Regions from separate parts of the Halomonas sp. NPDC076908 genome, predicted to be linked through region 1. Evidence: predicted binding sites of a transcription regulator. Region 1 holds the regulator's gene; each other region holds the start of a gene.
What was found. Region 1 encodes sigma-54, which starts transcription at its own class of promoters, with help from an activator protein. Its sites were predicted from a motif close to TGGCACNNNNNTTGCTNT; they were not measured.
Positions count from the first base shown of each region.

Region 1 (9,893 bases):
GAGTTGCGACTTGCTAGGGCGTTCTTCCTGGTCTTCTGTTTCAACAGGATCGGGACGTTGCTTTCGCATAATGTGACTCACTGACTAGATTCGTTGCAGCATTATACCAGCTGCGAGTACAACATTGATTAGCCGAAGACATTCTCTTGAAAGACGTTGGTTGAGAGACATTCGGTTGATAAAGGAGGTTATATGGCACAGGAATTTGATGCAGCGGCGCAGCAGTCATTATTGACCGCGCGGGCTGAAGAGGCGTTAGCGTTGGCAAAACGCTTAGGCGCGGATGCGGCTGAAGTAGGTGCAAGCGTTGACCAGGGCGTTGGGGTCAGCGTGCGCTTAGGTGAAGTAGAGACGGTTGAATTGTCGCGTGATCAAGGCATTGCCGTAACATTATATGTAGGTCAGCGTAAGGGCAGTGCATCATCTACCGATGCTAGCAGTGCCTCCATTCAGGCGGCCGTTGAGAAAGCGTTTGCTATCGCCCGATACACCGGGGAAGACCCGGCTGCTGGGCTGGCGGATGCTTCGCTAATGGCCACCGAACTGCCCGACCTAAAAGTGCACTACCCCTGGGCGTTAACAACCGATGAGGCGATTGAGCTAGCGCTTGCCTGCGAACAGGCTGGGCGTGAGGTTGAAGGGATTACTCAGTCCGATGGCGCTTCGCTCTCCAGCGGTGAAGGGGTTCGTGTCTATGCCAATAGCCATGGTTTTTTGGGCACTCAAAAAGGTAGCAGTCATTCTCTCTCCTGCATGCTGATTGCTCAGGATGCGGGCGGCATGCAGCGCGACTATGACTATACTTCTGGGCGAGATCCCCGCAGCTTGCGTGATCCTGCCGAGGTGGGTCAAGAGGCGGCTGCACGCACCCTGCGTCGGCTTGGGGCCAAGCGTCCCCCTACGGGTACGTTTCCAGTGCTGTTTGACCCCTCGTTAGCCGGTGGCTTGATAGGGCATTTACTTGGCGGTCTAGCCGGTGGGGCGTTATATCGGCAGGCGTCGTTTCTCTGCGATCGATTGGGAACGCCGCTATTTCCTGATTGGTTTAGCTTAGAGGAGCGCCCGATGGAAATCGGCGCTATGGCGAGTACGCCGTTTGATGGCGAAGGCGTGCAAACCCGCAATAACCGTTTTATCAATCAAGGCCGTATTGCAAGCTACATGCTGTCTTCTTACAGCGCGCGGCGATTAAATATGCAAACCACGGGGAATGCCGGTGGAGCCCGCAATGTTCGCCTGACGGCGCCATTACAGCCCCGTGATCACTTACTGAAAGAGATGGGGCGAGGTATTTGGGTAACGGAGTTAATGGGGCAGGGGGTCAACGGTGTTACCGGTGATTACTCACGTGGAGCAGCCGGCTTTTGGGTGGAAAACGGTAAGGTTCAGTACCCGATTGAAGAGTTCACTATCGCTAGCAATCTCGAGCGAATGTTTTCAGGATTGGTGGGGATAGGCGATGACACTGATACCCGCGGAAGTGTTCACACGGGTAGTTGGTTAGTTGATGCGATGACCGTTGCTGGTGACTAATAAGTAAAAGCGTAGCCTACTGATCTTCTTCAAATCGCGCTTCGAACAGCGCTTGAATTGCTTCAAGCGCTTGTTCTGCATCGTCGCCTTCAGCGTTGACTCTCAGCTCAGTGCCGCAGGGGGCGGCGAGCATTAGTAGCGACATGATATTGGCGGCGTCAGCGACCTGTTGCTGTTTATAAACACGTATTTTAGCCGTGAATTGTTGACCGCATTTGACCAGTTTGGTGGCCGCGCGGGCATGTAGTCCGCGCTGATTGGTAAGTGTGAGTATTCTTTCTGGCACCCTGGTTCCTTTTCGCCGAGTGGTGTCATTAATGGGTAGAAACGCTTAAGAAGTCTCTTGCCGTTTGTCGATGTGGGGGAGATTGGTTAACGGGAGCGCTGACTGATCGCTCAGCGTGTACTGCAAGCCTAACTCGCGATGACGCAGTTGCACCTCGCCCATTCGGGGTGCCAGCCTTTTCGCTAACTGTTCGACCATATACACCGAGCGATGCTGTCCGCCAGTGCACCCAATAGCTATGGTCATATAGCTGCGTTGGCTATTCTGGTAGGCGGGTAGCCAACGCTCAAGCCAAGCCTGAATATCATTGCTCATATCATCGACAATGGGATAACTGCTTAAAAAAGCCACAATGTTAGCGTCGCGGCCGGTAAATTGACGCAGCGTTGGATCCCAATAAGGGTTCGGCAGGCAGCGCACATCGAAGACCAAATCTGCATCCATGGGGACGCCGCGCTTATAACCAAATGATTCAAATGTTAGGGTAAGCTGATCGCGCCGCTGATGCGCGACCTGATCGGTAATGCGGCGACGTAAATCGTGTACCGACAATCGTGAGGTGTCGATCAGCAGGTCGGCCAAATCGCGAATGTCGTGTAGCGTTTCCTCTTCTTTATTAATTGCCTCTTCCAGCGTCATCTCGCTATCGCGGGTCAACGGATGCCTGCGCCGCGTCGCTGAGTAGCGTTCAAGAAGAATGCGAGCATCAGTGGTCAAATAAATGACTTGAAAATCTATTTGACGCTGGCGTAGCTCGTTCAATTGGGCGGGAAGGCGCTCTAGTGCGCCAGGCAAGTTGCGGGCATCAATGCTGACCGCCAAATGCGTGCGTTCGCCTTGGTCGCGTAATTCATCCACCAATGAACCCAGCAGCATGGCGGGAAGGTTATCAATGGCGTAGTAGCCAAGGTCTTCCAGCGCTTGTAAGGCGATGGATTTACCAGACCCCGAGCGGCCGCTAATGATCACCAGTTGCATTTAGACTCTCTTTGCTTTGAGCAGGCTGAGTTGATGGTAGCTACTAGACAAGCAGAGTTAGATAAGCAGAGTGCCTGAGACCATTGTTAGGGGGCTGACTGTTCACGAATTTTAGCGGTAATAAGATCGAGTAACTCGCGCTGGCTGCCTGCTTTGCGCAGTTGCTGGCGGGTATCCGCGTCATTCATGATAGTGGCCACTTGACCTAACAAGGACAGGTGCGTGTCATCTGCCTCTTCTGGTACGAGCAACACAAACACTAAATCAACTGGATCTCCGTCGATAGCATCAAAATCGATTGGCTCCGACAGCTTCAAGAAACCAGCGATTGGCGTTGAGCAGTGAGGGCTACGCGCATGAGGGATAGCCACACCGTTACCTATACCTGTACTGCCTAAGCGTTCTCTACCGATTAATCGGCTAAACACTTCTTGGCTATCTAGGCTGGGCGTGTTTTGGGCAATAAAGGTGCTGAAAAACTCCAGCACCCTTTTTTTGCTGCCCCCGGGCACATCGTATAGAACGCGTTCCGGGGGGAGTATGGTTTCCAACGTCATTGAATTAACGCACACCTGCGCCTTGGGCGCGAGCTTGTGCTTTTTCCTTGTGTTTAACGAGTTGACGATCAATTTTATCCGCTAAAGCATCAATCGCGGCATACATATCACTGTCGAGAGCTTCTGCATGTAGATCTGCACCTGCTGCGTGCAGTGTACAAGCGGCTTGCTGTCGCTCTTTTTCTACAGATAAGGTGACTTGCACCGTGGTTATATTGTCGTAATGACGCTCGACACGTTCAAGTTTTTCATTGACATAGTCACGCAAGGCGTCAGTCAGATCTACGTGATGACCAGTGATATTAACTTGCATTGACGTACTCCTTATCCATCGGACTGTACTTCGATTGTAACCCTTTTTGCCGCGTTGCAAAGCCCTTGTAGAGAGTTTACTTACTATTGATACAGCCTTAGCGTAAACGACGGCGTTCGCTAGAGGAGGGGATGCCCATGGCTTCGCGATATTTGGCTACCGTTCGGCGTGCAACCTGAATGCCACCCTCGTCTAAAAGCGTCACTAAACGGCTATCAGAGAGGGGTTTGCCAGGCGGCTCTTCGTTTATCAGCTTTTTTAGTCGTGCTCGAATGGCGGTGCTGGAGTGGCTATCGCCATCTTGACCGCTCACTTGGCTGGAGAAAAAGTATTTGAGTTCGAACACGCCGCGGGGCGTATGGATGTATTTCTGGGTAGTCACCCTAGATATGGTCGATTCGTGCATTTCTACCGCTTCCGCAATATCTGCCAATATCAGCGGCTTCATAGCCTCTTCGCCGTGTTCTAAAAAGCCAATTTGGCGGGTGATAATCTCGCGGCCCACGCGTAGCAGCGTATCGTTACGACTGGAAAGACTCTTAATTAACCAGCGCGCTTCTTGTAAATGCTCTTTTAAGAACTGATTGTCCTGACTTTTATCTGCGCGCTTAATCAAGCTTGCATAGTCAGGCTGAATACGCAGTCGTGGCAAGGCTTCTGGGTTGAGCTCCAGATGCCAGCCTTCGTTGTCGTGACGCACCACTAAGTCGGGAGTGATGTAGCTATCGTCAGTGACGCCATAAGCGCTTCCTGGGCGTGGGTCGAGACTGCGGATCAATAGGATGACATCGCCCAGCTGCTCATCATTTAGCCCCAGGCGGCGCTTTAATAAGCGCATATCGTCCTTACCAAGTGCTTCAAGAAATTGGCGGACAAGGCGGCGGGCAGGGACGAGTAGCGGTGTGTCATCGGGCAGTGCAGCCAACTGCAACATTAAGCATTCGCGCAGGTCGCGGGCAAAGATGCCGGTAGGTTCAAACTGCTGCAGTTTAAGCAGTATGGTCTCGATTTCGCGCTGGCTGAGGCCATCGATACCTTGGGCGCGCAGTCCTTCACGAATGTCGTTAAGCGGTTGGGTTAAATAACCATTGGCGTCTAGCGCATCGATCAGGCTTTCCGCAACTAAATGCTCACGGGGACTAAAATCGGTCATGGCGAGTTGCCACAGCAGGTGGCCGTGGAGACTTTGCCCTGCGGCCTGGCGCTCAAAGTCAGGGCCCTCGCCGCTGCTACCGCTCATGCTGCCCATGTCTTGGTAAGTATCCGACCAATCGCTGTCTACCGAAAGTTCGGTAGGGATACTCTCTGACCACTCTTCCTCTTTAGGCTCGCTGACAGCTTGTTCGCTGAACTCATCTTCTTGCTCCAGCATAGGGTTCGCGTCTAGCGCCTGCTGAATTTCTTGACGAAGGTCGAGCGTTGATAGTTGCAATAAGGCAATCGCCTGCTGCAACTGAGGCGTCATGGTCAGCTGTGTGCCGATACGCAACTGAAGAGAAGCTTTCATGACCATCTGAGAACCACTCGTTAATCGGAAAGGTTCACCCTAGTGCGAGTGGTGGCTGTGTGCAAGTGCAATAAGCATGCCATTGGTATAAAAATTATCGTAGAGCACTGATTAGAGGTGAAAAACAGCTTAGAGGCGAAAATCAGCACCCAAATAAACGTCTCGCACCTTCTGGTTGGTGAGAATTGACTCGGGAGAGCCACTGGCAATGATCTGGCCGTCGCCTACGATATAGGCGATATCGCAAATATCGAGGGTTTCACGTACGTTGTGATCAGTGATCAGCACGCCGATATGTCGCTGCTTTAGCGCACGAATAATGGTTTTAATATCGCCAACTGAGATGGGGTCAACCCCAGCAAAAGGTTCGTCAAGCAAAATAAAGGCAGGCTCCGTGGCTAGTGAACGGGCAATTTCGACACGTCGCCGCTCGCCGCCAGATAGGCTCATGCCTAAATTGTTGCGAATATGGGTGATATGAAAGTCTTCTAGCAAAGCTTCCAAGCGCGCTTCGCGCCCTGCACTGTCAAGCTCTTTGCGGGTCTCCAGAATCGCCATAATATTATCGCTAACCGATAGTTTGCGAAAAATTGACGCTTCTTGGGGAAGGTAGCCAATACCTGCCATTGCCCGCTCATGCATGGGTGCCCGGGTCAAATCCAGATCATCAATGCCGACCTTGCCCGCATCCGCTTTTACCAAGCCGACAATCATATAAAACGAGGTGGTTTTGCCTGCGCCGTTGGGCCCCAGTAAACCGACGACGCTACCTTGAGATATCTCCAGATTGATATCTTTAACCACCTGACGACGCTTATAGCTTTTAGCTAAGTGTTGGGCATAGAGGGTTTTTATCGGCGCAGTTTCAGCAGTTGCCACAAGCTGACTCCCTATTGTGCTGGCTGAAGGGTCATTCGGATGCGCTGCGGCTCGCTGCCGTCAACGTCTGAGCGTGCTTGAATCACTTCACGGTCAATAAAGTACTCCAACCGTCCACCGGTAAATCGATCATCCTCTTGGGTCAATTCAGCTTGATCAATTAACTCTACGCGGCGCTCTGCAACATGGTAAATGATGCGCCGGGCCCAGCCTTCAGTAGGGCCTTCCTGTCCTTCAGTTTGATGGCGCAGGTAGGCACGTTCGCCGGTAGATGTGGCAAGTGAGAGCTCACCTGCGTCGTTGCGTTGGATTTCCACACGATCACCTCGTAGCTGCATTTCACCTTGTCGAATATCGACATCGCCGGTGTAAACGGCAGTACCAGCACGTTGATCCAGGTCTAAGCGATCGGCTTCTACTTCCACCGGTGCCTGCTGCTGGGTAGGGCTGGACTGGGCCCCCGCAGATAGCGGTACCGCGAGCGCAATAAGAGCGGTGCAGATAAGTGTTTTCATGGCGACTCCTGTTAACGTTGTGTGGCAGGGGGGTGCGTGCCGCGCACATTGTCAGTTAAGCGGACCTGGCTATCGTTAAGCCATGCATCCATACGTGAAGCGCTCATCTGCTGTGGGGGCTGCTGCAGCAAAACGGGTGTTTCACTCCAAGCATGCTGATTTAGCCCATCATAGTGCAATAACTCTGTATCAAGTTGCCAGCCTTCGTCAGGGGCAATCAGTCGAGCTGAGCCGGATAGCACAAGGGCATGAGTGTTGGCGTTGAGTGTGCCGACATCGGCGTTGGCTAGCCATTGGCGATTTTCGCTGTCATACAAAATTGCTCTAGGCTCTTCTGACCAAGTTTCACCGCTTTGGGGAGTATGGATAAGGTGCGGTGTTTGCAGTGACTGTAAGGTATTGCCATTTTCCCCGAAAAGGGTAATTTCTGCATTTTCGAGCACATGGCCAGGTTCTTGTGCCTGTGCATCAGGGTCGATAGCTACTCGTTGAGGCCCGCCCGGTTCAAGCCAAACCAGCAGTGCTCCTAAGGCGATAACAAGCCCCGTTAGCCATACGCGAGTCTTAATTCGTTTAAGCATTTATGTGCGACCATGCAAATAGGTATCTAACACCGCCCCCCAATGGCCTTGAGCATCAAGCAGCGTGTCACAGATTTCGCGCACGGCGCCGTGTCCCCCTAGCCGCTCGGTGATCCAGTCGGCATGGGTGTGCATATAGTCCGGCGCGTTAGGAACGGTAATGCCAATACCGCAACGCTTGATGGCGGAGAGGTCAGGGAGGTCATCACCGCAATAGGCCACTTGCTCCAGTTCTAAATCCAGACGCTGGCAAAGGATACGCAACGTGGTGAGCTTATTTTCACAGCCTTGATAGACGTGGTCGATGCCGAGTGCTGCAGCGCGTTGGCTTACCATTGGCGAATCACGGCCTGTAATCAGGGCAACATGAATTCCCACCCGTTTTAGCAGTTTTAGGCCATGTCCATCCTGGGTATGGAAAGCTTTGATTTCGATACCGTCAGCTTGAAAGTAAAGTCGACCATCCGTCAGTACGCCATCAACATCCACCGCCAATAAGCGTACGCGGCGGAGCCGATCAAGTAGGGATGCAGGTAGGCTCATATAGTCTCCGTTAAGCAAGTCACTAAAACGTGTGGTTGTGGGTTAAATAACGCCGCTGGCGAGTAGGTCGTGCATATGTAGAGCGCCAATAGGTCGCTGTTGTTCATCCACCACTGCTAATGCTGTAATGCGGCTCTCTTCCATAATGCGTACTGCTTCTGCCGCTAGGATGTCGGGACCAATGCGTTTGCCAGGGCGCGTCATGACATCGTCGACGAGAACATCACGCAGGTTGTGAAAATGATCTAAGGTGCGCCGCAGGTCGCCATCGGTGTAGACCCCCGCTAAGCGGCCGTCACTATCCACAACGCAGGTGAAGCCCAGGCCTTGGCGAGTGATTTCTAACAAAGCATCGCGCAGCGGGCTGCCTAGCGCTATTTGCGGTAGCCGGGCGCCATCGTGCATTAGATCCCTTACCCGAAGCAGCAGCCGCTTACCTAGACTGCCACCAGGGTGGGAGAGCGCAAAGTCCTCAGCAGTAAAGCCCCGCGCTTCCAGGAGCGCCACTGCCAGCGCGTCGCCTAATGCAAGGGCTGCGGTAGTGGAGCTAGTCGGCGCAAGATCCAAAGGGCAAGCTTCGCGCTCAACGCCGCTGTTTAAGTGGGCATTGGCATGTTTAGCCAGCGTGGAGTTGGGGCGCCCCGTCATGCTGACCAGTGGGATACCCAAGCGCTTTAAGAGCGGTAAAAGCGCGGTAACTTCCGCCGTTTCGCCAGAGTTTGAAAGGGCAAGCACGACATCTGTGCGGGTAATCATGCCGAGATCGCCGTGGCTTGCTTCTCCTGGGTGGACAAAAAAAGCCGGCGTACCTGTGCTGGCAAGCGTTGCGGCAAGTTTGCCTGCTATATGGCCTGACTTGCCCATGCCGGTGACCACTACGCGCCCTTGGCAAGCGAGTATCAGCTCGCAGGCACGGTCAAAACTTTCGTCCAGCTTTTCCTGAAGGCCACCAATAGCAGCCTGCTCAATTTGCAGCGTACGCAGTGCGCTTTCGCGTAATAAGCTGGGTGGAGCGAGAGGCTGGCGCATAGGGATATCTCTTGACGATTGAAAATATAAAAGGATCCGGGCGCAAGAATAACATCTTGATCGTGCTTATAGGCACTAGTTAGCCATTGCCTTAATAAAGGTTGCGGGCTAAATGTTTTTTATATTAGCAGGAACACCCGTTCGCTCTGGGGTGTCTAGTAGAGTTATAGTACGTTGTTCGATAATGTTTTAGAAACGCTGTTTTTTAACTGCGGCGATAGTAAATAGGGTAATATAATGAGCCCCGGCTGCACCCGCTAAGAGTCAACTGATCTATGACAGATGCTCCTTTTATTGAAATCGAAGACCTCTATTTTTCACGTGGAGATCACGATATTTTCCGCGGCGTGAATATGACAATACCGCGGGGAAAAGTGACGGCGATCATGGGGCCTAGCGGTACGGGTAAAACCACGCTCCTCAAGTTGATTGGCGGACAGTTAGTGCCTGATAGAGGGCGAATTTTAATCGATGGGCAAGATGTGCACCGCCTCTCCCGAAAAGCGCTATTTACGTTGCGTAAGCGAATGGGGATGCTGTTTCAGAGTGGTGCGCTTTTCTCCGACTTAGATGTCTTCGAAAATGTTGCGTTTCCGCTGCGCGTGCACACAGATCTGCCCGACACCATGGTGCGCGATTTAGTATTGCTAAAACTTCAGGCCGTGGGTCTACGCGGTGCGCGTGAATTAACCCCCGCCGAGCTGTCGGGGGGCATGGCTCGCCGGGTGGCTTTAGCGCGCGCTATGGCCCTCGACCCTGAACTGATTTTATATGATGAGCCGTTTGTCGGTCAGGACCCTATCTCGATGGGGGTATTGGTTCAACTGATTAAACGCCTTAATCAAGCGCTGCAGCTGACGTCGGTGGTGGTTTCACACGATATTAAGGAAACATTGAGTATTGCAGACTACCTCTATCTAATCGCTGATGGTCAGGTGGTGGCTCACGGTACGCCGCAGACACTGGATATCAATCAGGATCCGCGGGTAAGTCAGTTTATTCATGGTGAGCCAGACGGTCCGGTACCATTTCACTACCCCGCAGAGGCATTTTATCGCGACATTTTAGGTGATGCCAGAGTGTCAACGTCAGGCTAAATGGACTAAAGCAGGGTAAATACAGGGCAGGGTAAATGCAGTCAAAATTTTCAAGCGGCATCGCACGTATTACCC
Region 1 covers NZ_JBNNIW010000006.1:82,426-92,318, reverse strand. Annotated here, with positions in the region: gene yjgA (ribosome biogenesis factor YjgA) at 1-69, opposite strand, end outside; gene pmbA (metalloprotease PmbA) at 193-1,533, shown strand; gene ACQKE4_RS05290 (HPr family phosphocarrier protein) at 1,550-1,819, opposite strand; gene rapZ (RNase adapter RapZ) at 1,865-2,797, opposite strand; gene ptsN (PTS IIA-like nitrogen regulatory protein PtsN) at 2,884-3,354, opposite strand; gene hpf (ribosome hibernation-promoting factor, HPF/YfiA family) at 3,359-3,667, opposite strand; gene ACQKE4_RS05270 (RNA polymerase factor sigma-54) at 3,765-5,180, opposite strand; gene lptB (LPS export ABC transporter ATP-binding protein) at 5,304-6,053, opposite strand; gene lptA (lipopolysaccharide transport periplasmic protein LptA) at 6,065-6,568, opposite strand; gene lptC (LPS export ABC transporter periplasmic protein LptC) at 6,580-7,149, opposite strand; gene ACQKE4_RS05250 (KdsC family phosphatase) at 7,150-7,692, opposite strand; gene ACQKE4_RS05245 (KpsF/GutQ family sugar-phosphate isomerase) at 7,735-8,721, opposite strand; gene ACQKE4_RS05240 (ATP-binding cassette domain-containing protein) at 8,997-9,818, shown strand; gene mlaE (lipid asymmetry maintenance ABC transporter permease subunit MlaE) at 9,854-9,893, shown strand, end outside.

Region 2 (9,893 bases), on a different contig from region 1:
TGTCTTGGCCCTGTACGCTGGCACCATAGCCGCGTAATCCGCCGGGGGCATCAAACTGGCCATGAATTTCCAAACCCTGGTCAGCTAGTGCTTGAACGGGGGCGGGTAGGTCATCGGCATAGCTAATAGACGTGCCCCAAAGGCCTGCGAGAAGGAATATTCCGGTTACGATAGGTTGACGATTTAAGTGCATAACAGCGTCCTGATTAAGTAATAAACGACATCGAAATAAATACAGGAGTGACTCAGTAAAAGAACCGCCTAGCGCAAGCGCTCCAAACCACGTTGCAACGTGGCGCTGGAAAGCTCACCAAAGTGCGTATTGACCAATTGGCCATTGGCATCGTAATAGAGCGTAGTTGGCATGGCGTGGGCACCGGTCGCCTGGCCAACTGCATTGCGAGGGTCTAGCCACACATTGTCTAGCGCGAACCCGTGTTCGTCCATAAAGGCTTCAATGTGTGCTGGCGTTTCACCTTGATTGACGAACACAAAGGTAATCCCAGTTTCACGCTGTTGTGCTTCCTCAAAGACCGGCATCTCGCGAATACAGGGCGGGCACCAGGTGGCCCAAAGGTTGACCACCATGGGCTGCTGGCTGGTTTGCGACATTTGCGGTAAGTTGATGTGCTCGCCTTCTCGAGTGATCAGTGCCACATCGGGCAGTGGGCGTGACTGATGATCCATCAGCAGTGCGCTACCCGCGCTTAACCCCCACGTCAGGCCGCCCACCAGTAGCGCGCCGCTGAGGGGCATGCGCTGGCGGGGTGAACGCCATAGCGCCCAACCGGCATAGGCAAGACCGATAACAATACCGCCGACAACATCAAAACCGCCATCCCGAATGTCCAGGCGGTCGAGCAGACCATCATATTCACCCCAGTAACGCACCACGAAGATCAGGCGCGCCCCTATCAAGGCGAAAAATAACAGCGTGAATAGCGTATCGCTCACGGGAACTCGGTGGCGACGACCCAGCAATGCACCGGCCAGCAGTGCCAATAGAAAAGCCAAGCCAATCAATAGCTGGTGGATACTAAAGCCCATCGGTCCAAGGGCGATACTCTGTTGCAGCATAAGCAAACATAATCCCGGAAATAGTGATGTAGTGAGAGTATCTCAATACAACATTATTTGGGGATTATATGTGACGCCACTGGGGCGTTATGCCGCAGCGTGTTGTGCTTAATAGAGCCAGACATGCTGCCTGCGTTAGCTGGGGGTCACCAGCCAGCGTATTGCATAAGGGGGCAGTGCTCCTTCCGCTACCCAGGGGTTGCTGGGGTCAAGCGCTTGCCAGGCATGTTTTTCCAGCGCTTGGGTAACGGCCTCTCCGGCGTTCTCTAACGGAAGCGGCAGGTCGGTGACGTTGTAGAGAGCTAACAGGCGGCGTCCATCGTGCAGCGGGCCACGCTCCACCGCCAGCAGTTCCGGCGCAGAGTCCAGCACCCGTTGAGCGGCGGTGGGGTGAAAGCAGGGTTCTTGACGGCGCTGCTCCAGCAGCCGATTTAGCGCGTGAAAAACATCGTGGGTGGGAGTAGAGGGGCTGTCTAGCAGTAAATCTAACTCACTACGCTGCCAGCGCCGACGGTTAATTGAGCGCAGGCGTCCGCTGCGCTCAACGCCTTCCACATCGTTAAGCGTGCCCGTTAGCGTATGGATGTAGAGCGCAGGAATACCTTGCAAGCTGAGCATAATCGCCTGGCTACATAGAAAGCGGGCGATCTGCCACGGGTCTGGCCCACGACGGGTACCGCGCATGGCTTCGAACCAAGTGATATTGATTTCGTAGGGTGTGTCGCTACCGTCAGGGTTGCTGCGCATACTAACGAAGCCGCCGAACTTGTGCATTAGCTCCAGCAACGCATCTCTTTCGTGATCAGGCAGTAAGCCTTCCAGCGGGCGTACGCCAATGCCGTCGTGACTGGCGGTGAAGTTTAGATAGGTGCAGTGCTCAGGCAACACAGGCAGGCTGGAAAGCCAGCTTTGCAGAGTACTGGCTTCACCTCGGGTGAGGGTGTGCAGCAACAGGGGGGGAAGGGCAAACTGATACACCATATGGGCTTCGTCGGGGGGGCCTTCCGGGAGCCGGTTTAAGCCAAAATAGCTGATATTTTCCTGATGGGGCACATTGGTTTCGGTAATCAGTAGGGTGCCAGGGGCCACATGATCCACAATCGCCCTCAGCAGCCGCACCACAGTGTGGGTTTCTGGCAGGTGAATACAGGGTGTGCCCAGCCGTTTCCATAAAAACGCCACTGCATCCAAACGCACAATCCGCGTGCCTTGTTCAAGGTAGAACAGCAAGATGCCTACGAATTCCAGCAGTACATCCGGGTTCTCAAAATTTAAATCAAGCTGGTCTTCAGAAAACGTAGCCCACAGGTAACGGGTGCCGCGCCGGGTAGAAATGGGCACTAGTAATGGGCTGCTGCGCGGGCGCACCACCTGAGAGACATCGGTCTCAGGAGCGGCTTCGATAAAGTAGTCGCGACCGGGCAGGCTGCCGCTCAGGTAATCGACGAACCAGAGTGATTCCCGCGAGACATGGTTGAGTACCAGATCGGCCATTAAATCGTAATGTCCGGCAAGCTCACGGATATGTGACCAATCACCTAATTCAGTATTAACTTCGCGATAATGGATGACTGAGAAACCGTCGTCGCTGCTCCACGGGAAGAAGGGCAGCACGTGTACACCACTGATGTGATCCCCCAGGCGGCTTTGTAAAAAGTCACTCAAAACGGCTAATGGCGCCACGCCCTCTTCAATAATCGAGTCGCCATAGGTGATCACCCACTGATCTTTTTCGCTCCATGAGGGTGCATTATTGTCGGTAGCAGTGATGGGGGTGGACGAAAATGGAGCAAGTGACAGAAAATGCTCAAGGTGCTGATTTAAACGCCGTTGTACTTCGCCTGCCCGCGACCCATACAGGTGGGTAAGGTAGTGGTGAACCGTTTGTTCGAAGGGGGGCATAGGAGGCTCCTGATAAACAATCTGCCACAAACGCTGCAGCTTGTGTGCCAAATCGTTACAATACGAGGTAGATACCGCGTTTAAATGTTAAGCAATAGTAGCTTTTGGCACTTATGGCTGCTTTAAATGCCATTAATAGCACACACTAACGATAGGTTATAACACGCTAATTCGTGCGGCTTGCCGACACGGGCTGACAACAGGTTGACCGCCATGCATTGCCCATTTTGTGGTGCAAACGATACTCGAGTGACGGATTCGCGATTGGTAGCCGATGGCGACCAAGTGCGACGCCGTCGCCAGTGCGCAAGCTGCCAAGAGCGCTTTACGACATACGAAACTGCTGAGCTAGTGATGCCGCGGGTGGTGAAGTCCGACGGTTCACGCGAAACCTTCAACGAAGCCAAGCTACGGGCGGGCATGCTACGCGCGCTTGAAAAACGCCCGGTCAGCGCTGAAGCCATTGAAGCGGCAGTAGAACGCATTCGTCAAACATTACGAGCGCGAGGGGATCGTGAAATCAATGCCCGCGATATCGGTGAGTCGGTCATGTATGCGCTGAAAACCCTCGATCATGTCGCTTATATTCGGTTTGCCTCGGTATATCGTAAATTTCAAGATTTAGACGAGTTTCGAGCAGAAATAGACCGGCTCTCTCAAGAGCCGACTCAAGAGCCTTCTCAAAAGAGCGGGCCGCTATAATATGAGTGCTGAGTTTAGCCAAGCCGACCACCGCTTTATGGCGCGGGCGCTGCAACTAGCCAAAAAAGGGTTGTACACCACGGACCCTAACCCTCGGGTAGGCTGTGTCATCGTGCGCGATGAGCAAATTGTCGGAGAAGGCTTCCATGTGCGGGCCGGTGAACCTCACGCAGAAATCCACGCCTTACATGCTGCGGGAGCCCTCGCCCAAGGGGCAACGGCTTACGTTACCCTTGAGCCTTGTTCGCATACTGGGCGCACCGGCCCCTGCGCATTAGCGCTGGTGGCAGCCAAGGTATCGCGAGTAGTCATCGCGATGGTAGACCCTAACCCTCAAGTCAGTGGCCACGGCATACAGCTGTTGGAAGAAGGGGGTATCGAGGTTGCCGTTGGCTTGCTAGAGAGCGATGCCCGGGGACTAAATCCTGGGTTTATTGCTCGCATGACCGATCAGCGCCCCTTTGTGCGTTTAAAAATGGCAATGAGTTTAGATGGCCGCACCGCCATGGGATCTGGGGAGTCACAGTGGATTACCGGGCCAGAGGCACGCTACCAAGTTCAACGGCTGCGGGCGCGATCTAGCGCGATATTAAGCGGTGTAGAATCGATGATTATGGACGATTCACGGCTTACTTTGCGTGCTGAGCAACTAAAGCTGGATAACGCCGATGACGTCGTTCGTCGCCAGCCCCTGCGGGTGATTTTAGATACCCGGCTGCGCTTACCCCTCGCGGCTGCCTGTTTGAGCGAGCCAGGGCGCACCCTGGTGATCACCACGCCAGCCCACTCGGCTGAAAAGCGCGCCCGGCTAACCCAAGCGGGGGCAGAAGTGTTGGTATTGCCTGCCGGTAGTGATGGGCGTATTGATCTTGCCCTCATGCTGCAGTGGCTAGCTGAAAACGAACAGGTGAATGAGCTGTTGGTAGAAACGGGCGCGACCTTGGCGGGCGCCATGCTGGATGCAGAGCTGATCGATGAGTTGCAACTGTTTGTCGCGCCCACTCTGTTAGGCGGTGAAGCACGGCCACTATTTGCACTCCCTGGGCTGTCTCGCATGGCCGATCAACGGCGTTTAACCATTCATGATATGCGGGCGGTGGGGAGTGATTGGCGCATTATCGCCTCTCCTCAGGCGACTAGCGCATCTAGCGCATTGAGCGAGAGCAAGGTACCCTGACGCGCGAAATTGTCTCTGCTTAACGCGATAATCTTTTGTTACTACCGTTCATGATGACAACACTTATTGGAGATTCCATGGCGCACTCCTCATCGAGAGGCTTAGCCCCTATCGCCGAACTGGTAGAAGATATTCGCCAGGGCAAAATGGTGATTCTCATGGACGATGAGGATCGCGAAAACGAAGGCGATATCATCATGGCCGCTGAAAAAGTGCAGGCCGAGCATATCAACTTTATGGCACGTTTTGCCCGTGGCCTTATCTGTATGCCCATGACCCGGGCCCGCTGTGAGCAGCTTAATCTGCCGCTTATGGTACGTGATAACGGCTCTGGTTTTGGAACCAAGTTCACTCTGTCGATTGAGGCAACGGTAGGCGTCACTACGGGGATTTCCGCCGCAGACCGAGCGCGCACCGTACAAGCGGCGGTAGCGGCGCATGCCAAACCGTCTGATATCGTGCAGCCAGGGCATATTTTTCCGCTAATGGCAGAGCCGGGTGGCGTGTTGCGTCGGGCAGGGCATACCGAAGCAGCCTGTGATCTAGCCGCACTAGCAGGGTTTGATCCGAGTGGCGTAATCTGTGAAATCATGAACGATGATGGCAGCATGGCGCGTCGACCTGAGCTTGAGGCGTTTGCCCTAGAGCACGATATTAAAATCGGTACTATTGCGGATTTGATTCACTACCGCATCGTCAATGAACAGACCGTGGATCACCTGGAAGCGTCATCGGTGATGACTTCCCATGGTGAACTGACGCTGCACGTATTCCGTGATCGTATCCAAGGTGCCCATCATTTGGCACTTGTGAACGGTCAGCCTACGCCGGAAAGCCCGACCACGGTACGTGTACACCTTACCGATACGCTGCGTGATGTTATGGGCTTGATGAAAGGTGATCAGTGCCGATGGGATGCCCATCGCGCGCTTGAAGAAATTGCCGGTTCCGCCCCTGGTGTCTTTGTACTGATTGATGACGGACGCCCCCATCAGGATTTAAAAGATCAGCTTGATATCTTCTTGGATCGCGTGCGCCAGCCGCGCAGCAGTGATTCTGACGGTGCCGGTAACTATTTAACCATCGGCACCGGTTCGCAGATATTGCGCTATTTGGGCGTCGGTAAAATGCGATTACTTAGTTCGCCGTGGAAATTCTCAGCGCTATCCGGCTTTGATTTAGAAGTCGTCGAGCGTCTGGGGCCCAATGACACGGCCTATGAGCCAACTTCTCAGCAGGAATAAATAGATGCACTCGCTCTCTCAAGTTGAAGGTACGTTTGTTGATGTCGATGGTCGCTACGTCATTGTGGTCGGTCGTTTTAACCACCATGTGGTGGACAGCCTTGTGGAAGGTGCCATCGACAGTCTGACCCGTCATGGTGTCGACGCCGAGCATATTCACATTGTGCATGTGCCGGGTGCCTGGGAACTTCCGCTTGCGGTTAAGCGCGTGCTGAAGGTGATGAAACCTGATGCAGTGATTGCGCTGGGCGCGGTGATTCGTGGCGGTACACCTCATTTTGAGTATGTGGCAGGTGGCTGTAATACGGCTATTAACCATTTGCAGCTTGAGTTTGAAACGCCCATTGCCAACGGTGTGTTGACCGTTGAAAGCATTGAGCAAGCCATTGAGCGTGCGGGCACTAAAGCGGGTAATAAAGGCACTGAAGCCGCGATGGCTGCGATGGAAATGGTCTCTTTGCTGCGCGCGCTGGGAGACGCACAATGAGCGAGCGTAAACCTTCGGCTGCCCAGCAGAGTCGCCACGCAGCACGTGAATTAACCGTGCAAGGGCTTTATCAGTGGCATATGACGGGTAAATCCATCACCACTATTGAAGCTGAGTTTCGTAGTCAGGTCGCCGATGATGACTTGGAAGATCATGAAAACTGGGTAAAAGTGATGGAAATCGCCGATAAGGCGCTGTTCCATGAGCTTTTACACAACACGGTGCGTTACAAAGCAGAGCTAGATCGCGATATTTCTCCGCTGCTGGACCGCCGCTTAGAAGATCTCGATGCAATTGAACTAGCAATCCTCAGATTAGGTGCTTACGAGCTATCCCGTCGTATGGAAGTACCCTATCGTGTAGTGATTAACGAAGGCGTTGAGCTGGCAAAGTCATTTGGCGCCACCGATGGCCATAAATACGTGAACGGCATTCTCGATAAACTGGCGATCCGCCTGCGAAGTGCCGAGGTCAGCGCTCGCCGTCTCTGAACGCGAGCGATATGGCGATGCGTTTAAGGGGCCTTTGTGCTTGCCGAATTTGATTTGATCCGACGCTATTTTATGTCATCGCAGGAGGCGATGACTGCGTCAAATGGCGTCACACTAGGATGTGGAGACGACGCCACGCTACTGGTGCCGCAAGCGGGACAACAGCTAGCCGTAAGCGTCGATACGTCAGTCGTCGATGTACACTTTCCCTATGATGCCCCAGCGTTTGCAGTGGGTCATCGTGCATTGGCTGTTGCGCTGAGCGATTTGGCTGCCATGGGAGCGGCTTCACGCTGGTGCTTAATGGCACTCACCTTTGATCAGCGCCCGTTTGCCAATGATGAGGCGACTCACGCTTGGCTAGCAGACTATGCGCGCGGATTTCACTCACTTAGGCAGCAGCATGCCACCACGCTGGTAGGCGGTGATGTCACCTCTGGCGCACTATCCATTGGCGTTACTGTGATGGGCGAAGTGCCGGTAGCTGAAGCGTTAACCCGTAGTGGTGCCCAAGCGGGGGATCTGATTGCAGTCACCGGCGCGTTAGGGGGAGGGGCAGGTGGACTGGCACTCTGGAAGCTGGGTGAGCGGGACTTAGCTCATCCACTGCTGCGCCGATATCTACTACCTGAACCGCGCTTGGCGGCTGGTATCGCTCTGCGCGGGTTAGCGTCTGCAGCATTGGATATTTCCGACGGCCTGTTAGCGGATTTGGGCCATTTGCGTGAAGCCTCCCAGGTCGGCGCAGTGCTAGAGTTAGCGGCACTGCCATTGGCGGAAGAGTTAGAGCGTCAGTTGGGCCATAAAGCGGCTCAGCAGGCTGCACTTTCGGGGGGAGATGACTACGAGCTGCTCATCACACTAGCGCCTGAAAAACTAACAAAAGCGCAGCAGCGTCTAGCGCAGTTAGGCCTAAACTTAACCGTTATTGGGCAGTGCAGAGAGGCACTAGGCATTAGCGGCGCGGGTATTGATGAGCAAGGTAGCTACGCGGGCTGGCAGCATTTTAACGGGGAAGCGCCATGAATCGTGCACCGAAAAGTGTCTGGCGTCGCCCAACACATTTTTTTGCCTTTGGTTTAGGCAGTGGTACGGTGCCCTGGGCACCTGGAACTTTTGGCACCCTAGCCGCCATACCCTTCTATTGGATGATGGCGGATTTACCCCTGGGGTGGTATTTAAGTATTTGTTTTGTCGCCTTTATCGTTGGCGTTTGGCTATGTGATAGAACATCACACGATCTAGGGGTTCACGACCACTCAGGAATCGTGTGGGATGAATTTGTCGGTTACTGGCTGACCATGGCAGCCGTGCCCTTTTCATGGGAAGCTGCGCTATGGGGGTTTATTGTCTTTCGCATCTTCGATGTCTTTAAACCCTGGCCAATACGCTGGGCTGACCGCCGGGTGGCGGGTGGGTTTGGCATTATGATCGATGATGTGATGGCCGGCGTTTATGCCTGGAGTACCATGCATCTATGGTTCTGGCTGCATTAGGCTGTGTGGTAAGTGGTAAGTGGTAAGTGGTAAGTGGTAAGTGGTGAGTTGTGGGTATAAATTAGTCGTAACTGATATTTTTTTGGTGCATTGGCTACAAGGCGTTAATTCCAAGGAGATGGCATGCGCAAGGAACGTCTGATTGTCCCTACCTTGGCGATTATCGCCGTTGTATGGATGGCAGCGCAGCTCCTCTCAAGCGTTCTTTTTGAGCGTAGCCTGCGCCAAGCATTAGAAGACCTGGAAGCACGCGGCGAGTGGCGCGTTAACCGCACAGAGAGCAGCCAAGGGTGGTTAAGCTCCCAAGGCAGGCTCATTCTATCGCCTCTATTAGGACGCCCATGGCGCCTTGAGCTGACCTACAATGCTCGCCACGGGATTTTAAGTACCGACGTGGAAGGCACTGTGCTACCCCGTCTGGATACCGTATTGCAGCAGGCCGTGGGTGAAGTCACCGCACCGTCTGTACCACGCTGGCAAGGCCGCTATCACACCCTGAGCGGCCGTAGCGAATTACGCCTCGCCTTAGCACCCTTCGTGATTCAGCAAAATGGTCGAGAGCTCGCCGTCCGTGGTGGTCGTATGCGCTTAGAAGGCGTATTCGGTGACTGGCGCTTGCGTGCGCTATTGGACCAACTCACGCTTACCGATGGCATGGCCCAACTTTCCCTTGGGCCAACGGTGCTTGAAAGCCGCTATACCTATATTGATGATGCTTATCACTTCGCCCAGCGCGATCACCTGCATATCGAAACGCTGCAGTTGAACTATCCCTCTTATGATATGCAACTTTCACCTTTAGACCTGCATAGCTACATGGTGTTAGATGAGAGCGAGCTGCGCCTGAAAGGAGAGTTAACGGTTGGTGATGTCATGGTGCCTTCTGAAGCCCCCGACACACCACTGCTTAATGGCCGCATTGAAATGGAGCTTTCCCGTTTGAACGCCGATGCGGTTCGTCATGTGATTAGTCGTTTGCGCCAGGAAGCCGCCTGGGGAGATGCAAGCCTACCTGTAGCGGAAGGTCTACTTGCTCGCCTAGAGCCAGATCTGCGTAAAATTCTTAGTGACTCCCCCCGTTTAGATGTGATGACCGTCGATATTGAAAGCCCCTTATTGGGTATTCGGCTGGATGCTGACGGCGCGCTATTCTTCGATGCCCGTCGGTTAGACGAACTCAGCGTGGTCAGTTTGGGTCAAGCAAAGGAGCGTGCTAAATGGTTCGAGCGCATTGATGGTGACTTCACATGGCACGAGGCACCGACTGTTGCTGCGCTATGGCTCGGCTTGCCGCTTGGTACTCGCGAGCTGCAGTTT
Region 2 covers NZ_JBNNIW010000027.1:21,873-31,765, reverse strand. Annotated here, with positions in the region: gene dsbG (thiol:disulfide interchange protein DsbG) at 1-193, opposite strand, end outside; gene ACQKE4_RS14900 (prolipoprotein diacylglyceryl transferase family protein) at 262-1,077, opposite strand; gene ACQKE4_RS14895 (sugar phosphorylase) at 1,213-2,979, opposite strand; gene nrdR (transcriptional regulator NrdR) at 3,193-3,681, shown strand; gene ribD (bifunctional diaminohydroxyphosphoribosylaminopyrimidine deaminase/5-amino-6-(5-phosphoribosylamino)uracil reductase RibD) at 3,683-4,858, shown strand; gene ribBA (bifunctional 3,4-dihydroxy-2-butanone-4-phosphate synthase/GTP cyclohydrolase II) at 4,936-6,102, shown strand; gene ribH (6,7-dimethyl-8-ribityllumazine synthase) at 6,107-6,589, shown strand; gene nusB (transcription antitermination factor NusB) at 6,586-7,080, shown strand; gene thiL (thiamine-phosphate kinase) at 7,117-8,106, shown strand; gene ACQKE4_RS14860 (phosphatidylglycerophosphatase A family protein) at 8,103-8,576, shown strand; gene ACQKE4_RS14855 (DUF945 family protein) at 8,700-9,893, shown strand, end outside.
Region 2: ACQKE4_RS14895 (sugar phosphorylase) is a predicted target of sigma-54. The motif match lies at 3,012-3,029, and genes of this name have one in related genera.

Region 3 (9,893 bases), on a different contig from region 1:
CATCGACCTGGACAACATGGTCGCCAAACCCACCGTGGGCCATCAGAGCACCCACGGCGGCTACTGCGGCAGCGCGGTGAAACCCATCGCCCTGAACATGGTGGCAGAAATTGCCCGAGACCCAGCCACGCCCACGCTGCCCATTTCAGGCATTGGCGGGATTTCCACCTGGCGGGATGCGGCGGAATTCATCGCCCTGGGCGCGGGCAGCGTGCAGGTGTGCACCGCTGCCATGCTCAACGGTTTTCGCATTGTTGAAGAGATGAAAGATGGCCTCTCCCGCTGGATGGCGGAAAAAGGCTACGACTCCATCGAAGCGTTTTCCCGCAAGGCGGTGCCACAAACCACCGACTGGAAGCACCTGGACATCAACTTCAAGACCATCGCCCATATCGACCAGGACCTGTGCATCGAGTGTGGCCGCTGCTATATCGCCTGCGAGGACACCTCCCACCAGTCGATTGCCAAGCTCACCGAGCAAGACGGCGCGCGCCGCTACGAGGTCATCGAAGACGAGTGCGTGGGCTGCAACCTTTGCCAGATCACCTGCCCGGTGGAAAACTGCATCACCATGGTGCCTCAGGAAACCGGCAAGCCCTTCCTCGCTTGGGATGACGACCCGCGTAATCCTTTCCGTGTCGCTTCCTAAGCACCGTTTTAAACAATCATCACAGCAGCTCCGCCCTCAATCATTGAGGGCGGTCGCGTTTTGCGCAACATGCTGTTCCAGCACCCATTAACGACACGTCACATTTTTCCTTGAGAATATGAGAAAATATCGCATATAGAATATTTTCTCATAAAAGGAATTAGCATGAAGTCTCAGGTGATTACCGCACGATTCGCAACTACCGCTGCTGCTACGTTATTGCTTACAGCCGTTAGCGTCGCCCAAGCCAGCCAGCGCATTGCCACGTTCGATTTAGGCAGTCTGGATACGCTGGATGCGTTAGGTTTAAGCGAGCAGGTGGTAGGTGTGCCCAAATCCAGCCTACCGGACTATCTGGAGCAGTATGCAAACGATGAAGTCACCGATATTGGCGGCCTACGCTCACCAGACATCGAAGCGTTGACCGATAGCAAACCGCATTTCATTCTCTTTACTGGGCGGCAAGGCGACTGGCAACGCGAGCTCGAGGTTATTGCCCCTACTCTTAATACCAGCCTACAAGGCGACGACTATTTAACGTCATTTGACGATAACGTTCGCCAACTGGCGACGCTGTTGCACGCAGAAGAGCGCGCAGAAGAGGCGCTTAAAGTGCTTCACGCTGACATTGCAAACAAGCGCGACGCCTTAAGCGATGCACCCAGCACGCTAGTGGTGACGCACAACGGCGGTAACCTGATGTTAAACCAGCACTCTGTGGTTCACGACGTACTGGGCGTAGCAGCACTTGAGATGCCCGATAGCGTGATATCAGAAACCCGCGGTACGCGTACTTTCACACCGCTATCAGCTGACGCCATTGCCGAAATCGATCCGGAAGTTGTACTGGTCATTGACCGCAGCGCCGCCATTGGCGATGAACCCGCTGAAGCTGATGCGTTAACCCAAATGCTCTCAGATGCAGGTGCGGTAAATACCCGGGTCATTATGCTGACCCCTGCGCTATGGTATCTCTCTGGTGGTGGCCTGCAGAGCCTTCCGCTGCAGATCGAAGAAGTGACCAGCGCCTTGGTAGCACAACCATAATTCACTGGGGTATTTTGCTCGTCTCAGGCAATTTTAAGCCTGGGACATTGCCCTTTTGGTGCATGTCTATGAAAACCGCACCATTTCTACGTTGCATTGCACAACAATCGATAACAGGCTTTTCTCCTGCCATTACCATTACTTTTAACAACCCATTGAAAGATGGATGTTTACTGCAATTTGTTAGGCGTATTGGCATACAAGCTGCAGCATGCTAATCACCTGAGCCAACGTAGGTTCAGCTCAGAACGATTAGTAAACAGACAACGGCGTCTGCAATGGTCTTCACTTAATTAAGTGAGGACTTAATTGCAGACGCCGTTTTTGCGTTTAAAAAGACGTTTTCAAACGACGCTTTAAAAGACAGGTAACGTGCAATGAGCAAAAAAATCTCTCACTCTCCAGAACGTCGCCACTTTCTCAAAAGCTCCGCGACTGTTGTCGGTGGCTCGGCACTGCTTAGCAGCTTGCCGGTTAGCTGGGCTTTCGCGAATGGAACACCGGAAACGACTGCCGCAAAGTTAGGATTTATTGCCCTGACTGATGCCGCGCCGCTATTTGTTGCCGATGAAAAGGGATTTTTCGCCAAGCATGGCATGACCAATGTGGAGGTGCTTAAACAGTCCTCCTGGGGCACTACCCGTGACAACCTAGTGTTGGGCTCACAGCGAAATGGCATTGATGGAGCGCATATTCTAACGCCGATGCCTTATTTAATGAGCGCGGGGGCCATTACACCCAATAACCACCCCGTACCGATGAACGTTTTGGCGCGCTTAAACCTTAACGGCCAATGTATCTCGGTGGGCAGTGAGTACGCCGATTTAGAGGTAGCGCTGGATACGAGTGAATTCGCCCAGGCGCTAGCCACTAAACGCAGTGGTGGTAACGAAGTGAGTGCCGCCATGACATTCCCTGGTGGCACCCATGATATGTGGATTCGCTACTGGATGGCAGCGGGCGGCATCGACCCTAACCGCGATATTTCCACGATCACCATTCCGCCAGCTCAAATGGTTGCCAATATGCGCGTAGGCAGCATGGATACTTTTTGCGTCTGTGAGCCGTGGAACCATCAATTGATTAATCAGGGCATCGGCTATACCGCCAACACCACTGGCGAACTCTGGAACGACCACCCAGAGAAAGCCTTCGCCATGCGTAGCGACTACGTGGAAGCCAACCCCAACGCCACTAAAGCGCTCATGATGGCCATTATGGAAGCCCAGATGTGGTGTGAAGACACCGCAAACCATGAAGAGATGGCACAAATTTGCTCTCGCCGCCGCTGGATTCACGCTCCCTATGCTGACCTGATCGACCGTATTCAAGGCAACTTTGATTACGGCACTGGCCGTGTGGTGGAAAATCATCCTCACATGATGCGCTATTGGGACAAACACGCTTCCTACCCATACAAAAGCCATGACCTTTGGTTCCTGACTGAGAACAAGCGCTGGGGCTACCTCCCCCAGGATTTTGACAGCGCCGCACTGATAGAGCAGGTCAACCGTGAAGATCTGTGGCGTGAAGCTGCAGATGCGCTAGGCGTTGCCTCTGCCGATATTCCTGACACCACTTCTCGAGGCGTCGAGACGCTGTTTGACGGCAAGGTATTCGATCCCGAAAACCCACAAGCCTACCTCGATAGCCTCGAGATAAAGGCATTGGCTTAACCCGCCGCGCTTGGGAGACTCACAATGAACACATCAACACGCTCTGAAACACTGGCCAAGCCGCTGCTAAGCGTTGGGCCCCCACTGACCCGTCTACGCGATACGCTGGTGCAAAAAGTGCTGCCGCCGGTGGTAATCCTGGCGCTGCTAATGGGGCTTTGGGAAATACTCTGCTCGTCGCCAACCGCCGCGCTGCCCGCGCCGTCCCAAGTCATTAGCGACACCTGGGAGCTCATCGTTAACCCATTTTACGACTATGGAGGCAATGACAAAGGCATGGGCTGGCAGATATTAGCCAGCCTGGAGCGTGTCGCTTACGGTTACCTGTTGGCCGTGGTGGTAGGCATTAGTTTAGGCGTATTGGTGGGTCAGTCGACCTGGGCGCTACGCGGGTTAGATCCGGTGTTTCAGGTGCTGCGCACCGTGCCCCCACTCGCCTGGTTGCCTATCTCACTGGCTGGTTTTCAGGACAGCACGCCATCGGCGATTTTCGTCATCTTTATTACGGCTATCTGGCCGATCATCATCAACACCTCCGTGGGGGTGCGCAATATCCCTGAAGATTACCGTAACGTGGCGCGGGTCATTCGCTTAAACGGTGCGGAGTACTTTACGCGCATTATGTTGCCTGCTGCTGCACCTTATATTTTCTCCGGCCTGCGGATCGGCGTTGGGCTTTCGTGGCTGGCAATAGTGGCCGCTGAAATGCTCATTGGCGGTGTCGGCATTGGCTTCTTTATCTGGGATGCCTGGAACGCCTCCATGCTCAGCGACATTGTGCTCGCCCTGATATATGTCGGTATTGTCGGCTTTTTCCTCGATCGCATCGTGGCATTTATCGGCAACCGCGTTACCCGCGGCACCACTCAAAGTTAATCGAAGGGAGTTTTGATCATGGCGACACACTACCTAAGCGTCGAGCAGGTCGAAATGACCTTTGCAACCAAAGGTGCGACCACTAACGTTTTAAAAGATATTAACTTAGCCGTTGAACGTGGCGAATATATCTCCATTATCGGCCACTCAGGCTGCGGTAAGTCGACCCTGTTAAACATCATTGCCGGATTAACCGAATCCACTTCGGGCGCTGTTATACTTGATGGCAAAGAGGTTAATGCCCCAGGGCCGGATCGCAGCGTGGTGTTTCAAAACCACTCGCTACTGCCCTGGTTGACAGTCTATGAAAACGTCTCGCTGGCCGTTAACAAAACCTTTGCTCGTAGCAAAAGCAAAGCAGAGCGGCATGAGTGGGTGCTTAAAAACCTGGAGATGGTCGGCATGTCTCATGCGCTAAACAAGCGCCCCGCAGAGATTTCCGGAGGCATGAAGCAGCGAGTGGGTATCGCCCGGGCGATTTCAATGGAACCCAAAGTGCTGCTGCTGGATGAGCCGTTTGGCGCACTGGATGCGCTCACCCGCGCTCACCTTCAAGAAGAAGTGATGCGCATTCAGGACGAACTAGGCAATACGGTGATTATGATTACTCACGATGTAGACGAAGCGGTGTTGTTGTCTGACCGTATCGTGATGCTGACCAACGGGCCCTCGGCACGCATCGGTGAGATTCTGGATATCGACCTGCCGCGCCCACGCAATCGTATTGAGCTGGCGGATAACCCCAACTACAACCACTATCGCCAGGAAGTGCTGCGTTTTCTCTATGAAAAACAGCGCAAAGTGGAAAACCTTGCCGAACGCCGGGAAAAGGCGGTACCCACTAACGCTGCCAAGAAGGCGCGTGCCTAGAAAACCAGTTCTCTCTCTATTGCTCCATTGTCTCGATCGGCCGCCACTTTGGCGGCTTTTTTGTGTTCTCGTGGAAAATGTTCGCTAGCTGGCTCATCTTTTGCTTGTTGTTTGAGTGTTGAAACGATTTTCCCTGTCCACTAGGAGCTTACTGCTATGCACCACTCTGACTATCCGCTTCATGAAGTGCCATTGAGCGCCCGTAAGGGGCTGCTCTCTACGTCTGCGGTGTTGCTCGGTTTTACTTTCTTCACTGCCACCATGTGGGCGGGCGGCACCCTAGGCCAAGCCTTTTCTATTGGTCAACTGCTCTGGATCATACTGATTGGTAACCTGCTGCTGGGTGTATACGCAGCAACACTTGCGTATATCGCCTGCAAAAGCGGGCTTAATTCGGTACTCATGGGACGCTTTTGCTTCGGTGAAAAAGGCAGCAAGCTTTCCGATTTCATACTGGGCTTTACGCAAATCGGCTGGTACGCCTGGGGCACGGCCACCATCGCACTCGTATTAGTACGCACCACTGGGATGCCGGATTGGCTGGAAATCCCCTTAATGGTGCTGTTTGGGTTTGGTTTCTGCGTCACCGCGATGATCGGCTATAAGGGCATGGACTGGCTTTCGCGTTTTGCTGTCCCCGCTATGATGATATTCATATTGATTAGTCTGTTTACAGGGCTAGTGGATGTGCGTGGTTTTACAGGGCTTAGCCAGCAAACACCCACACAGAGCATGAGCGTGGCGGCGGCGGTTACAGTCATTATCGGTACCTTTATTAGCGGTGGCACCCAAGCGACTAACTGGAGCCGGTTTGCGCAAACGCCAAAAATTGCGGTTATCGCGACCATGTCGGCTTTCTTCGTGGGTAACGGCTTAATGGTGCTGACTGGCGCGCTAGGCAGCATGATTTATCAGCAGGCGGATATAGTGGATGTGCTGATCGCCCAGGGATTTGTCACCATCGCTGTGCTGATGCTGTTTCTAAATATTTGGACCACTCAAGATAACACTATCTATAACTTCGCCGTGGCGGGCTGCAATTTGCTGCGCACCGAAAAACGCCGCTTAGTAACGGTAGGCGGTGCAGCCATTGGCACCGTGCTGGCGGTAGGCGGCATGTACAACTTGTTGATACCTTTTCTGGTACTGCTGGGCACTTTCATTCCGCCTATGGGTGGCGTCATCATGGCGGACTTCTGGCTCAAACATCAAGGTCGTTACCCCGCATTGGAGTATGCCCAATTACCCGACTTCAATCGCCGAGGTTTAGCCGCCTATGCGTTAGGCGCGGGAGCAGCGTACTTCTCCCCTTTACTGCCGCCATTGGTAGGCGTCGCGGTGGCAGCGGGTAGCTACGCCGTGCTGCTTCGCGTAAACCACGCTACGCTGAGCGATAGCCAACCGTCCATCGCCAAACCATAAGTGAGCCTTGTTTATATGCGCATGCAGATTATTAACGCCCGCTTACGCCAGCGTCCAGAGCTTTACCGACTCGAGGTTGAAAACGGCATTTTTACAGCGATTACCGTACAAGATGCCCCGCAAACTGTGAGCGAAGGGCAGATTGATGCGGGCTCTAAACTCATTTGTGCACCGTTTATAGAGCCGCATATTCATCTGGATGCTGCCCTTACCGCTGGTGAACCCCACTGGAACCAGAGCGGCACGCTGTTTGAAGGCATTGAGCGCTGGGGCGAGCGTAAACCACTGCTCACGGAAGCCGATATTCGCGAGCGGGTACTGAAAACGCTTAATTTGTTAATTGGAAACGGTGTTCAGTTTGTGCGCACACACGCCGATACCAGTGATCCCAGCTTAGTTGGCTTGAAAACCCTGTGCGCGCTGCGTGATGAACTGAAGGATAAGATTGATATTCAGGTGGTTGCCTTCCCACAGGATGGCCTACTTTCTTACCCCGGCGGTGATAGGCTAATGGAAGAGGCGCTGGAAATTGGCGCTGATGTCGTTGGCGGTATCCCCCACTTTGAATACACCCGCGAGCTAGGGGTGGCTTCCATGAAGCGAGTCATCGAGCTGGCAATCAAGTATGACCGTTTGGTAGACGTACACTGCGACGAGATCGACGACCCCAACTCGCGCTTTCTCGAAGTGTTGGCCTGCGAAGCACTGTTTAACGATTTAGGTAGCCGCGTCACCGCTAGCCACACCACGGCGATGCACTCTTATGATAACGCCTACTGCTCCAAGCTTTTCCTACTGCTCAAACGCTCAGGCATCAACTTTGTCTCCTGCCCCACTGAAAGCATTCACCTGCAGGGCCGCTTTGACACTTATCCAAAACGACGCGGCGTGACGCGTGTTAAAGAGCTAAACGCAGCGGGCATAAATGTCTGCTTTGCCGAAGACTCTATTTTCGACCCTTGGTACTCATTGGGTAACGGGAAACTGCTAAGAACGCTGGATTTTGGCCTGCATATTTGCCAAATGATGGGTTATCAGGATTTCAGCCAGGCGTTGTCCTTAATAACCGATAACAGCGCCCGCACCATGAATATTGAAGCGCGTTACGGCATTGAGGTAGGCAAGCCCGCCAGCTTCAATCTGCTGGAGGGTGAAGATGACTACAGCGTGCTACGCACCCAGGGTGAAGTGCTCCTTTCGGTACGCCATGGCGAGGTCATCCTGCAGCGCGAGCCGGCAAAGATTACAACACCTTCATGGCTAGGCGCTTAGAATAAGCGTAAAATAGCCGAGCTGTTATTCAGCAAAGTTCTCAGGGCGGGGTGAAAGTCCCCACCGGCGGTGATGATGCCAGCTAATGCAGCTGGTTATCTAAGCCCGCGAGCGCTCAAGCTTATTGTTTTTCTTATAGTTTCTTGAGGTCAGCAGATTCGGTGAAAAACCGAAGCCGACGGTGATAGTCCGGATGAAAGAGAACGGCACCTTAGACATGCAACTTAAAAAAGTGGCTTAAGCCACTTTTTACGTTTGCCTGACGAACGGTTCCGCATGCCCTGATTCTGGTACAACTTAACCAAGAGAATGACCATGAATCAGACATTTCCGCTGACGCTTTCGACTCACACCACCTCTCAACGCATTGCGTTTATTATGGGTCATTGGCATCAGGATATTGTTGCGAAGGCCTATAAGGCTTTCATCGCCGAAGTAGAGCGCTGCGGCCTTCATGCCGAGCAAGTGGACACTTTCACCGTTTCCGGCGCTTACGAAATTCCCTTACAAGCAAAAGTGCTGGCAGAGAGTGGCCGGTATGGCGCCATTGTTGGCGCAGGCTTTGTGGTCGATGGGGGTATTTATCGCCACGACTTCGTAGCTCATGCGGTAATCGATGGTTTGATGCGCGTACAGTTAGACACCCAAGTGCCGGTGATCTCCGTCGTATTAACGCCACACCACTTCCATGAGCACAGCACGCATCACGACTTCTACACCCAGCACTTTGTATCCAAAGGCAGAGAAGCCGCCCAGGCATGCCTAAATACCATCGAAAACCTGCATAGAGCGCGCAAACTAAGCAACGCTTGACCCGTTAAGATTCAGGCCCAGCGAAGCTGGGCCTGTCACGTTTAGCAAATCACCGATGTTAGCAGCTGCCGTTTCTTACTCATCATTTTCCCCCTATTTAATATCCAGTAAATAACCGTAAAACGCCGTATTGCGCTGCCAGCCCAGTGATTCATAAAGGTGTTGAGCGCGTTCGTTCTCTACCTGCGTCATTAATATCAAGCGTGCCACACCGTGGTCATGCGCAAGCTGGGTGGCGGCTTCCATCAATGCCCTTCCGGTGCCTTTATCGCGACACTCCGGCAACACGAAGAGATCATTTAACGTCCAGCGCGCATTTAACCCCACCGTGGAAACACCCGGGTACAGCTGCACAAACCCCGTGAGCGCTCCTTCACTACTCTCGCTAACCAAAATAAACGAATCCCCCAACCCCATACGCTGACCTAAAAAATCACGCGCCGCCTGAATATCACTCGGCTGCTTATAAAACTGGCGATAGCCATCTAATAAGCGACTAAGTGCTTCCAAATCATTTAATGCCGCTGAACGAATATTAACCATAACGACTGCTCCATCGGTGTAGTGATTTAACAGAGTTTGCCGCTATAGTGGCCTAAGACAAAGAGCCACTTATCGCTAAATGGGGGGAACCAGTGAAAAGACGTGATGCTGCCAGCGACTGGGTTGCGGAGGCGCTGGCGCTAAGGCTAACTGCGAATGAAGCCGCCACGCTGGTACAGCAACTTTACCACTCGTTTAAGGAGTGGATTCAACATGGAGAACTGATGGCGGGCGATGCGCTTCCCTCTTCCCGCTACTTGGCAAGCGCTTTGGGTATTAGCCGTAATACGGTGCTGGCCGCCATGGATCGTCTACTAGCGGAAGGATTGCTGATTGCGCGCCAGGGAGTAGGGCTCTATGTGGCGAACCTCCCCGCGCTGTTAACCAGAGACGAGCTTCCACCACCTTTACCTATTCGCTACTCAAGCCGGGGTAACCAGCTATTAACACTAAGCGGAACGTTGAGCCACGGCCATCGCGCCTTTGCCCCAGGCGTCCCGGCGCTCGACCTGTTTCCCCGCGAGCAGTGGCAGCGCCTTCTACGGCGTCACTATTATCACGCGGAAATGTCATGGATGGATTATCAAACCAGCGGTGGTCTACCTGTACTCAAAGCGGCTCTTAGTGACTATCTAAGACTCTCCCGAGCGGTGCGCTGCCAACCAGAACAGATTGTGATTACCCAAGGCGCCCAGCAGGCGTTTGAACTGATTACCCAACTACTC
Region 3 covers NZ_JBNNIW010000001.1:127,494-137,386, forward strand. Annotated here, with positions in the region: gene preA (NAD-dependent dihydropyrimidine dehydrogenase subunit PreA) at 1-649, shown strand, start outside; gene ACQKE4_RS00575 (ABC transporter substrate-binding protein) at 815-1,696, shown strand; gene ACQKE4_RS00580 (CmpA/NrtA family ABC transporter substrate-binding protein) at 2,074-3,372, shown strand; gene ntrB (nitrate ABC transporter permease) at 3,397-4,248, shown strand; gene ACQKE4_RS00590 (ABC transporter ATP-binding protein) at 4,267-5,118, shown strand; gene codB (cytosine permease) at 5,275-6,540, shown strand; gene codA (cytosine deaminase) at 6,556-7,812, shown strand; FMN riboswitch at 7,845-8,021, shown strand; gene ACQKE4_RS00605 (6,7-dimethyl-8-ribityllumazine synthase) at 8,128-8,625, shown strand; gene ACQKE4_RS00610 (GNAT family N-acetyltransferase) at 8,719-9,168, opposite strand; gene ACQKE4_RS00615 (PLP-dependent aminotransferase family protein) at 9,261-9,893, shown strand, end outside.
Region 3: codB (cytosine permease) is a predicted target of sigma-54. The motif match lies at 5,208-5,225, and genes of this name have one in related genera.